One region of the Bacillus sp. PK5-006 genome, then DNA from elsewhere that is predicted to be linked to it. Evidence: a T-box and tRNA genes for the amino acid it is inferred to sense, from the RefSeq annotation. Region 1 holds a T-box; the other regions hold tRNA genes.
The links. A T-box is a leader RNA that pairs with one kind of tRNA and senses whether it is charged. The one in region 1 lies ahead of M1D84_RS06310 (valine--tRNA ligase), so its partner is inferred to be a tRNA-Val.
Positions count from the first base shown of each region.

Region 1 (3,246 bases):
CCATTTCAATGTACCAATCACAGAAATCATCCCAAATGAAGTTGTATAAATGTCTGCCCACTTCACCGAATTCATACTTGTCAGCAAGCTGTGTGACACTTTCAATTGTTTCATTTAAGCGTGTTAAAATCCATTGATCAGCAACTGATTTTTCTCCTGATAAATCAAGCTCATCATACGTTAAACCATCCATATTCATTAAAGCAAAACGGGATGCGTTCCAAATTTTGTTCGCAAAGTTCCAAGTGGATTCAACCTTTTCAAAGCTAAAACGAAGATCCTGGCCTGGTGAGCTTCCAGTCGCTAAGAAATATCTTAATGAATCCGCACCGTATTTGTCGATGACCTCCATTGGATCAATTCCGTTGCCAAGCGACTTACTCATTTTACGTCCTTGTTCGTCGCGGATGAGCCCATGAATGAGGACATCTTTAAACGGTTTTTCTCCTGTGAATTCAAGACCTTGGAAGATCATACGGGACACCCAGAAGAAAATGATGTCATAGCCTGTTACAAGCAGATTGGTTGGGTAGTAGCGCTTGAAGTCTTCACTGTCTGCATCTGGCCAGCCCATTGTAGAAAACGGCCACAGCGCTGAACTAAACCATGTATCAAGTACATCGTTATCCTGTTCCCAGTTCTCAATATCTTCTGGCGCTTCAAGTCCAACGTATACTTCTTTCGTTTCTTTATGATACCAAGCCGGAATGCGGTGTCCCCACCATAGCTGACGAGAAATACACCAGTCACGGATATTTTCCATCCAATGTAAATATGTCTTTTCAAATCGGTCTGGAACAAATTGAACTTGGTCGTCCCCTTTTTGCAGATGAATGGCTTCGTCTGCCAGCGGCTGCATTTTCACAAACCATTGTGTCGATAAATACGGTTCAACGACAGCTCCACTTCGCTCACTATGACCAACTGAATGCATGTGATCCTCAATTTTGAACAAAATGCCTTCCTCTTGTAAATCCTTCACAAGCTGTTTGCGGCATTCGAAGCGGTCCATTCCTTTGTATTTCAGGGCATTCGCATTCATTGTGCCATCTTCATTCATGACAAGAATACGCTCAAGCCCATGGCGGTTTCCAAGCTCAAAGTCATTCGGATCATGAGCAGGTGTAATTTTCACAGCACCTGAACCAAACTCCATATCGACATAATCATCACCGACGATTGGGATTTCACGGCCTGTGATTGGTAAAACCACTGTTTTTCCAATCAAATGCTGATAGCGTTCGTCATCAGGGTGTACGGCTACGGCTGTATCCCCCAGCATTGTTTCAGGTCTTGTTGTTGCAATTTCAATTGAACCTGTTCCATCTGAAAGCGGATATCTCAAGTGATAAAACGCACCTTGAACATCCTTATAAATCACTTCAATATCAGAAAGTGCCGTTTTCGTTGCTGGATCCCAGTTAATGATGTACTCTCCGCGATAAATAAGCCCTTTTTCATACAATTGAACAAACACTTGGCGAACGGCTTTATTCAGACCTTCATCTAAAGTAAAACGTTCACGGGAGTAATCGAGCCCAAGACCCATTTTCGCCCACTGGCTGCGAATAAAATCTGCATATTCTTCTTTCCACTTCCACGTTTCTTCCACAAATTTCTCCCGGCCAAGGTCATACCGGCTTACGCCTTCTTCGCGAAGCTTTGCCTCGACTTTTGCTTGAGTCGCAATACCGGCATGGTCCATACCTGGAAGCCAAAGAACGTCATAGCCCTGCATCCGTTTCATACGTGTCACGATGTCTTGTAGTGTAGAATCCCATGCATGCCCAAGGTGCAGTTTTCCTGTCACGTTTGGTGGAGGAATGACGACTGTATATGGATCTTTCGTTTTGTCATTTTGTGCTTCGAAGAATTTCCCTTCAAGCCAGTACGTATAGCGGTCTTTTTCAATCGCATTTGGATCGTACTTTGTTGGCATTTCTTGATTATTTGTTTCCATTTGTGTAACCTCCACATTTTTTCGGCTGATGAAACATAAAAAAAGCCTTTCCATCCTTATAAAAGGACGAAAAAGCTTTTTCGCGGTACCACCTTTTTTCACGAGACACATACACGTGTCCCATACACTCTAAAGGATAACGGGGTTCTCCCGAATTTCTCTACTTGTTCATTCAAGAAATTAAGCTCACAGGCGACCTTCCAAACAAGTACATCCTAGGAAACCTTTCAGCTCTTGGCTTCCCTCTCTTTAGGGTCTTGCTCGTACTCTTCCTGATCCACGCTTACGATATATCACGTTCATCAGCACATACTCATCTTTTATTAATATTACTAAATGCCTTTTGTTTTCGTCAATCATCTTTTCCGCTTTTCTTCTTCTTTATACAAATTGGGCAGGCACCCTTCGCCCTTTTGCCCATATGATAATAACAAAATGAAGAAGGAGGGCGTTTGATTTGAAGAAGATCAATCCTTACACACTCCCCCCCTGGCTGAGACAAATTCGGGCAGTTGCCTCCCAAGTCGTTCTCCCGATTGCTATATTTCAAGGATTTCGTACGATCATTTTCCCTACAACATTTGACGTCCTCATTCTAGGTATTCTTATTTTTCTCGCCTGTGCCTTTCATCTTGATTGGTTTTAAAAAACTCATGCTTATGTACCTGTCCATATAAAGCCAACGCAGCATAACCTCGTCATTCCGCTGATGACGAGGCACTTTGTTCTTCTTCAAGCCGTCTAGCCTGCTCAATCTCATGAATCTTCATAACGGTCGGCTCAGAATTTTTCATCTGCCAATACGCTCTTAACAGCTGCTGACAGCTTTCCATTTCATCCTGTCCGCCTGCTTCATAAGCTTTTACTGTATCAAACAGCCCTTGCGGATAAGCAAGGTAGCTTAGGAACAAATGCAGTTCTTCCTCCCGAAGAGGGTTTCCTTTTTGATACTTATAAAACAAAGAAGTGCATTCAGGACAAGACGTGGGATAGGTTTTGAATGTCCGAAAGAAATAGGTCAGAAGATCATAGATGGGGGCGGCTTTTTTAGACCGCTCGAAATTGGTGAAATGTCCTGTTCCTACATCATTATACAAAAAATGATGGATCGATAGCTGTCCATGATTTAGCACAACACGCGTTGTCTCTTTGTCTTTCATTTCTTCATGCCAATCTTCTAAACGCTCAAGCGCAAATTCGCTGGCAGACATCGCCTCTGAAAAATACATAGCAGCGGCCAGCTCAAATGGCGACATATACCACGTTTGTTCTGCCCGCTCTATAAA
Region 1 is NZ_CP096414.1:1,234,681-1,237,926, reverse strand. It holds gene M1D84_RS06310 (valine--tRNA ligase) at 1-1,960, opposite strand, end outside; T-box leader at 2,020-2,249, opposite strand; gene M1D84_RS06305 (hypothetical protein) at 2,418-2,606, shown strand; gene ysxE (spore coat protein YsxE) at 2,659-3,246, opposite strand, start outside.

Region 2 (3,246 bases), 280 kb from region 1:
GCATCGGTGGGATACTACCCTGGCTGTATTGACCTTCTAACCCGCTGCCCTTATCGGGCAGGGAGACAGTGTCAGGTGGGCAGTTTGACTGGGGCGGTCGCCTCCTAAAATGTAACGGAGGCGCCCAAAGGTTCCCTCAGAATGGTTGGAAATCATTCGCAGAGTGTAAAGGCACAAGGGAGCTTGACTGCGAGACCTACAAGTCGAGCAGGGACGAAAGTCGGGCTTAGTGATCCGGTGGTTCCGCATGGAAGGGCCATCGCTCAACGGATAAAAGCTACCCCGGGGATAACAGGCTTATCTCCCCCAAGAGTCCACATCGACGGGGAGGTTTGGCACCTCGATGTCGGCTCATCGCATCCTGGGGCTGTAGTCGGTCCCAAGGGTTGGGCTGTTCGCCCATTAAAGCGGTACGCGAGCTGGGTTCAGAACGTCGTGAGACAGTTCGGTCCCTATCCGTCGCGGGCGCAGGAAATTTGAGAGGAGCTGTCCTTAGTACGAGAGGACCGGGATGGACGCACCGCTGGTGTACCAGTTGTTCTGCCAAGGGCATCGCTGGGTAGCTATGTGCGGACGGGATAAGTGCTGAAAGCATCTAAGCATGAAGCCCCCCTCAAGATGAGATTTCCCATTCCGCAAGGAAGTAAGATCCCTGAAAGATGATCAGGTTGATAGGTCTGAGGTGGAAGCGTGGTGACACGTGGAGCTGACAGATACTAATAGATCGAGGACTTAACCTATATTCTAATGTGAAGCATGAACATTGTTATCTAGTTTTGAGAGAACATTCTCTCCATCAGGTTTGGTGGCGATAGCGAAGAGGTCACACCCGTTCCCATACCGAACACGGAAGTTAAGCTCTTCAGCGCCGATGGTAGTTGGGGGTTTCCCCCTGTGAGAGTAGGACGCCGCCAAGCTTCTATAAGGATCAGTTCCAGTCGGAACTGGTCTTTTTTGTGCAAGTTGAGGGTACATACATTCACTTGTTTGATAAAAGATCGTGGCTTCATTTTATGTCCACAAGCAGCGTGTGAAATACTTGGATATAAAGAGGAAAATGAGCCTATCGCATAAAACATTAGCTATAAAAACAATAGAGAGACAGAGTATCAGCTTATATAGGGAAATTAAAGATGTGTAAGCCTATATGATTTTTATAAATGCTTACGGCTAAAGAGATTACATATATCATTAAAGTATAAAAATGAGGGACTGCTAATATTTCTGAAGGAATCGAACGTTTTAAAAGAGAATATAGAAGAGAGAAGTTCAGCTGCTGAACGGAACAGCAGCTGTTTGAATAGGTGAAATGACGATCATTTGTTAAAAGAAATACGCAATGAAAATTGAAATAAAATTTTTTTAATATAGCCTTTACAAATGATTAAAACCTGTATATAATAATCTTTGTCGGATCGAGAGATTCCTACATAGTGGAGGATTAGCTCAGCTGGGAGAGCATCTGCCTTACAAGCAGAGGGTCGGCGGTTCGAGCCCGTCATCCTCCACCATATTTATTCTTACATAATGTTAGGATAGATAAAGCCGGTGTAGCTCAACTGGTAGAGCAACTGACTTGTAATCAGTAGGTTGGGGGTTCAAGTCCTCTTGCCGGCACCACTTTCATATGGTAAGATAGACAAGTCGCTTTTAAAGCGAGCCATTAGCTCAGTTGGTAGAGCATCTGACTTTTAATCAGAGGGTCGAAGGTTCGAGTCCTTCATGGCTCACCATGTTTCATGCGGGTGTGGCGGAATTGGCAGACGCGCTAGACTTAGGATCTAGTGTCTTTATGACGTGGGGGTTCAAGTCCCTTCACCCGCATTGCCAAATAAAATAAAGAAATCCTGTAATGCGGAAGTAGTTCAGTGGTAGAACACCACCTTGCCAAGGTGGGGGTCGCGGGTTCGAATCCCGTCTTCCGCTTATACCATCCACGCCGGGGTGGTGGAATTGGCAGACACACAGGACTTAAAATCCTGCGGTAGGTGACTACCGTGCCGGTTCAAGTCCGGCCCTCGGCATTATAAATAAGCGCCCGTAGCTCAATTGGATAGAGCGTTTGACTACGGATCAAAAGGTTAGGGGTTCGACTCCTCTCGGGCGCGCCATTAAGATCGGGAAGTAGCTCAGCTTGGTAGAGCACTTGGTTTGGGACCAAGGGGTCGCAGGTTCGAATCCTGTCTTCCCGACCATCTTTTATGGGGCCTTAGCTCAGCTGGGAGAGCGCCTGCCTTGCACGCAGGAGGTCAGCGGTTCGATCCCGCTAGGCTCCACTTTTTAAAAGATTAATTTGATCATGGCGGTGTAGCTCAGCTGGCTAGAGCGTACGGTTCATACCCGTGAGGTCGGGGGTTCGATCCCCTCCGCCGCTATAAAGGACCTTTAGCTCAGTTGGTTAGAGCAGACGGCTCATAACCGTCCGGTCGTAGGTTCGAGTCCTACAAGGTCCACCATCTATACGGAGGAATACCCAAGTCCGGCTGAAGGGATCGGTCTTGAAAACCGACAGGGGTGTCAAAGCCCGCGGGGGTTCGAATCCCTCTTCCTCCGCCATATTTTTTAAAACCCATATCATCGCGGGGTGGAGCAGTTCGGTAGCTCGTCGGGCTCATAACCCGAAGGTCGCAGGTTCAAATCCTGCCCCCGCAACCAAAATGGTCCGGTAGTTCAGTTGGTTAGAATGCCTGCCTGTCACGCAGGAGGTCGCGGGTTCGAGTCCCGTCCGGACCGCCATTTTTCAAAAGAATACTTGGCTCGGTAGCTCAGTTGGTAGAGCAACGGACTGAAAATCCGTGTGTCGGCGGTTCGATTCCGTCCCGAGCCACTTTTATAAAAATATTCATAGTATGGCGGTTGTGGCGAAGTGGTTAACGCACCAGATTGTGGCTCTGGCACTCGTGGGTTCGATTCCCATCAATCGCCCCATACATATTTTTGCGGGTGTAGTTTAGTGGTAAAACCTCAGCCTTCCAAGCTGATGTCGTGGGTTCGATTCCCATCACCCGCTCCATTTGTATATCTGTTCATGGGCCTGTAGCTCAGCTGGTTAGAGCGCACGCCTGATAAGCGTGAGGTCGGTGGTTCGAGTCCACTCAGGCCCACCATGATCTTCCGCAGTAGCTCAGTGGTAGAGCTATCGGCTGTTAACCGATCGGTCGTAGGTTCGAATCCTACCTGCGGAGCCAAATGGAGAAGTACTCAAGTGGCTGAAGAGGCGCCCCTGCTAAGGGTGTAGGTCGCGTA
Region 2 is NZ_CP096414.1:953,067-956,312, forward strand. It holds rRNA gene M1D84_RS04815 (23S ribosomal RNA) at 1-740, shown strand, start outside; rRNA gene rrf (5S ribosomal RNA) at 802-917, shown strand; tRNA gene M1D84_RS04825 (tRNA-Val) at 1,436-1,511, shown strand; tRNA gene M1D84_RS04830 (tRNA-Thr) at 1,545-1,620, shown strand; tRNA gene M1D84_RS04835 (tRNA-Lys) at 1,658-1,733, shown strand; tRNA gene M1D84_RS04840 (tRNA-Leu) at 1,742-1,824, shown strand; tRNA gene M1D84_RS04845 (tRNA-Gly) at 1,855-1,926, shown strand; tRNA gene M1D84_RS04850 (tRNA-Leu) at 1,939-2,024, shown strand; tRNA gene M1D84_RS04855 (tRNA-Arg) at 2,035-2,111, shown strand; tRNA gene M1D84_RS04860 (tRNA-Pro) at 2,119-2,195, shown strand; tRNA gene M1D84_RS04865 (tRNA-Ala) at 2,204-2,276, shown strand; tRNA gene M1D84_RS04870 (tRNA-Met) at 2,302-2,375, shown strand; tRNA gene M1D84_RS04875 (tRNA-Ile) at 2,380-2,456, shown strand; tRNA gene M1D84_RS04880 (tRNA-Ser) at 2,464-2,556, shown strand; tRNA gene M1D84_RS04885 (tRNA-Met) at 2,579-2,655, shown strand; tRNA gene M1D84_RS04890 (tRNA-Asp) at 2,660-2,736, shown strand; tRNA gene M1D84_RS04895 (tRNA-Phe) at 2,755-2,827, shown strand; tRNA gene M1D84_RS04900 (tRNA-His) at 2,853-2,928, shown strand; tRNA gene M1D84_RS04905 (tRNA-Gly) at 2,940-3,013, shown strand; tRNA gene M1D84_RS04910 (tRNA-Ile) at 3,031-3,107, shown strand; tRNA gene M1D84_RS04915 (tRNA-Asn) at 3,114-3,188, shown strand; tRNA gene M1D84_RS04920 (tRNA-Ser) at 3,192-3,246, shown strand, end outside.
Region 2: it has a tRNA-Val gene. The T-box ahead of M1D84_RS06310 (valine--tRNA ligase) is inferred to sense a tRNA for this amino acid. The anticodon was not compared.

Region 3 (3,246 bases), 1.6 Mb from region 1:
AGGTGCGAATTGAAGCCCCAGTAAACGGCGGCCGTAACTATAACGGTCCTAAGGTAGCGAAATTCCTTGTCGGGTAAGTTCCGACCCGCACGAAAGGCGCAACGATCTGGGCACTGTCTCAACGAGAGACTCGGTGAAATTATAGTACCTGTGAAGATGCAGGTTACCCGCGACAGGACGGAAAGACCCCGTGGAGCTTTACTGCAGCCTGATATTGAATGTTGGTACAGCTTGTACAGGATAGGTAGGAGCCTTGGAAACCGGAGCGCTAGCTTCGGTGGAGGCATCGGTGGGATACTACCCTGGCTGTATTGACCTTCTAACCCGCTGCCCTTATCGGGCAGGGAGACAGTGTCAGGTGGGCAGTTTGACTGGGGCGGTCGCCTCCTAAAATGTAACGGAGGCGCCCAAAGGTTCCCTCAGAATGGTTGGAAATCATTCGCAGAGTGTAAAGGCACAAGGGAGCTTGACTGCGAGACCTACAAGTCGAGCAGGGACGAAAGTCGGGCTTAGTGATCCGGTGGTTCCGCATGGAAGGGCCATCGCTCAACGGATAAAAGCTACCCCGGGGATAACAGGCTTATCTCCCCCAAGAGTCCACATCGACGGGGAGGTTTGGCACCTCGATGTCGGCTCATCGCATCCTGGGGCTGTAGTCGGTCCCAAGGGTTGGGCTGTTCGCCCATTAAAGCGGTACGCGAGCTGGGTTCAGAACGTCGTGAGACAGTTCGGTCCCTATCCGTCGCGGGCGCAGGAAATTTGAGAGGAGCTGTCCTTAGTACGAGAGGACCGGGATGGACGCACCGCTGGTGTACCAGTTGTTCTGCCAAGGGCATCGCTGGGTAGCTATGTGCGGACGGGATAAGTGCTGAAAGCATCTAAGCATGAAGCCCCCCTCAAGATGAGATTTCCCATTCCGCAAGGAAGTAAGATCCCTGAAAGATGATCAGGTTGATAGGTCTGAGGTGGAAGCGTGGTGACACGTGGAGCTGACAGATACTAATAGATCGAGGACTTAACCTATATTCTAATGTGAAGCATGGACATTGTTATCTAGTTTTGAGAGAACATTTTTAAAATATCTCTTGATTTATTTTCAATACATAGTATAATATCTTTTGTCACTAAATTGTCTGGTGATGATGGCGAAGAGGTCACACCCGTTCCCATACCGAACACGGAAGTTAAGCTCTTCAGCGCCGATGGTAGTTGGGGGTTTCCCCCTGTGAGAGTAGGACATCGCCAGGCTTTCTTCATTCCGCAGTAGCTCAGTGGTAGAGCTATCGGCTGTTAACCGATCGGTCGTAGGTTCGAATCCTACCTGCGGAGCCAATTTGGAGAGCTGTCCGAGTGGCCGAAGGAGCACGATTGGAAATCGTGTAGGCGGTAACCCCGTCTCAAGGGTTCGAATCCCTTGCTCTCCGCCACAATTTACATAATAAAGGGCCCGTTGGTCAAGCGGTTAAGACACCGCCCTTTCACGGCGGTAACACGGGTTCGAATCCCGTACGGGTCACCATTTTTATAGAATACACACCAGCATTTTTTATTCGGAGGATTAGCTCAGCTGGGAGAGCATCTGCCTTACAAGCAGAGGGTCGGCGGTTCGAGCCCGTCATCCTCCACCATATCTTTTATATCGTCGCGGGGTGGAGCAGTTCGGTAGCTCGTCGGGCTCATAACCCGAAGGTCGCAGGTTCAAATCCTGCCCCCGCAACCAAAATGGTCCGGTAGTTCAGTTGGTTAGAATGCCTGCCTGTCACGCAGGAGGTCGCGGGTTCGAGTCCCGTCCGGACCGCCATTTTTCAAAAGAATACTTGGCTCGGTAGCTCAGTTGGTAGAGCAACGGACTGAAAATCCGTGTGTCGGCGGTTCGATTCCGTCCCGAGCCACCACTATTTGCCGGTGTAGCTCAACTGGTAGAGCAACTGACTTGTAATCAGTAGGTTGGGGGTTCAAGTCCTCTTGCCGGCACTGTTTTTCAAAAGTGGAGGGGTAGCGAAGTGGCTAAACGCGGCGGACTGTAAATCCGCTCCCTCCGGGTTCGGCGGTTCGAATCCGCCCCCCTCCACCATTTTTTGTTTTCATAGGGGCATAGTTTAACGGTAGAACAGAGGTCTCCAAAACCTCCGGTGTGGGTTCGATTCCTACTGCCCCTGCCAATTATATTTTATAATTCATTACATCTATGGCGGTTGTGGCGAAGTGGTTAACGCACCAGATTGTGGCTCTGGCACTCGTGGGTTCGATTCCCATCAATCGCCCCATTTTATTATTGGGCTATAGCCAAGCGGTAAGGCAACGGACTTTGACTCCGTCATGCGTTGGTTCGAATCCAGCTAGCCCAGTTGATATGCGGAAGTAGTTCAGTGGTAGAACACCACCTTGCCAAGGTGGGGGTCGCGGGTTCGAATCCCGTCTTCCGCTCCAATAATGGCGGCATAGCCAAGTGGTAAGGCAGAGGTCTGCAAAACCTTTATCCCCGGTTCAAATCCGGGTGTCGCCTTTTTTGAAAAGACTGCCGGGGTGGTGGAATTGGCAGACACACAGGACTTAAAATCCTGCGGTAGGTGACTACCGTGCCGGTTCAAGTCCGGCCCTCGGCACCATTGTTTTTTAATATAAGATGCGCTCTTTAATGATCATGCCGGTGTGGCGGAATTGGCAGACGCGCACGACTCAAAATCGTGTTCCTCACGGAGTGCCGGTTCGACCCCGGCCACCGGTATCTAGTTTTAGATATTCTTTATTATCGTCAATCACAGAAGAATTAAGGAATATCAACGTTTAAAACGTCTTTCTACAAATTGTAGGAGGGCGTTTTTTATTTGTTTTTTAGCTGATTTTTCACACGCAAAATTACTTCAAATCGTGTTCACTGCTGAAAGGGGACCTAGCTAAATGGCAAGACGTAAAAATATTTTAGACCAAGGTGAATTGGCAATTTTAGAAAAGGAAACTAAGTCTTATGTTGAATCATTTCGGGAAGCTATTGAATTATTTGTTTAGGACTGTGAGTAATAAATTTTTAAGGCGTTTCTTAATTCCCTAACAGCAAAAGGAATAAGTATTGCTGAATTAAAGCCTTACGATATGACAGAGGAACATATTAAGGAGATTACTTTTACTTTATTGATGGTTACCTTATGATTAAACTAAAGAGGCAGGATAATTGAAGAAGGATTGGATATAAATTGTACATAAGAGGTGTTGTCATGATTACGGTTAAAAATGCTGAACGTTATT
Region 3 is NZ_CP096414.1:2,803,962-2,807,207, reverse strand. It holds rRNA gene M1D84_RS14625 (23S ribosomal RNA) at 1-1,023, shown strand, start outside; rRNA gene rrf (5S ribosomal RNA) at 1,133-1,248, shown strand; tRNA gene M1D84_RS14615 (tRNA-Asn) at 1,258-1,332, shown strand; tRNA gene M1D84_RS14610 (tRNA-Ser) at 1,337-1,427, shown strand; tRNA gene M1D84_RS14605 (tRNA-Glu) at 1,445-1,519, shown strand; tRNA gene M1D84_RS14600 (tRNA-Val) at 1,553-1,628, shown strand; tRNA gene M1D84_RS14595 (tRNA-Met) at 1,644-1,720, shown strand; tRNA gene M1D84_RS14590 (tRNA-Asp) at 1,725-1,801, shown strand; tRNA gene M1D84_RS14585 (tRNA-Phe) at 1,820-1,895, shown strand; tRNA gene M1D84_RS14580 (tRNA-Thr) at 1,902-1,974, shown strand; tRNA gene M1D84_RS14575 (tRNA-Tyr) at 1,990-2,074, shown strand; tRNA gene M1D84_RS14570 (tRNA-Trp) at 2,089-2,162, shown strand; tRNA gene M1D84_RS14565 (tRNA-His) at 2,192-2,267, shown strand; tRNA gene M1D84_RS14560 (tRNA-Gln) at 2,277-2,348, shown strand; tRNA gene M1D84_RS14555 (tRNA-Gly) at 2,356-2,430, shown strand; tRNA gene M1D84_RS14550 (tRNA-Cys) at 2,436-2,506, shown strand; tRNA gene M1D84_RS14545 (tRNA-Leu) at 2,521-2,609, shown strand; tRNA gene M1D84_RS14540 (tRNA-Leu) at 2,647-2,728, shown strand; gene M1D84_RS14535 (hypothetical protein) at 3,216-3,246, shown strand, end outside.
Region 3: it has a tRNA-Val gene. The T-box ahead of M1D84_RS06310 (valine--tRNA ligase) is inferred to sense a tRNA for this amino acid. The anticodon was not compared.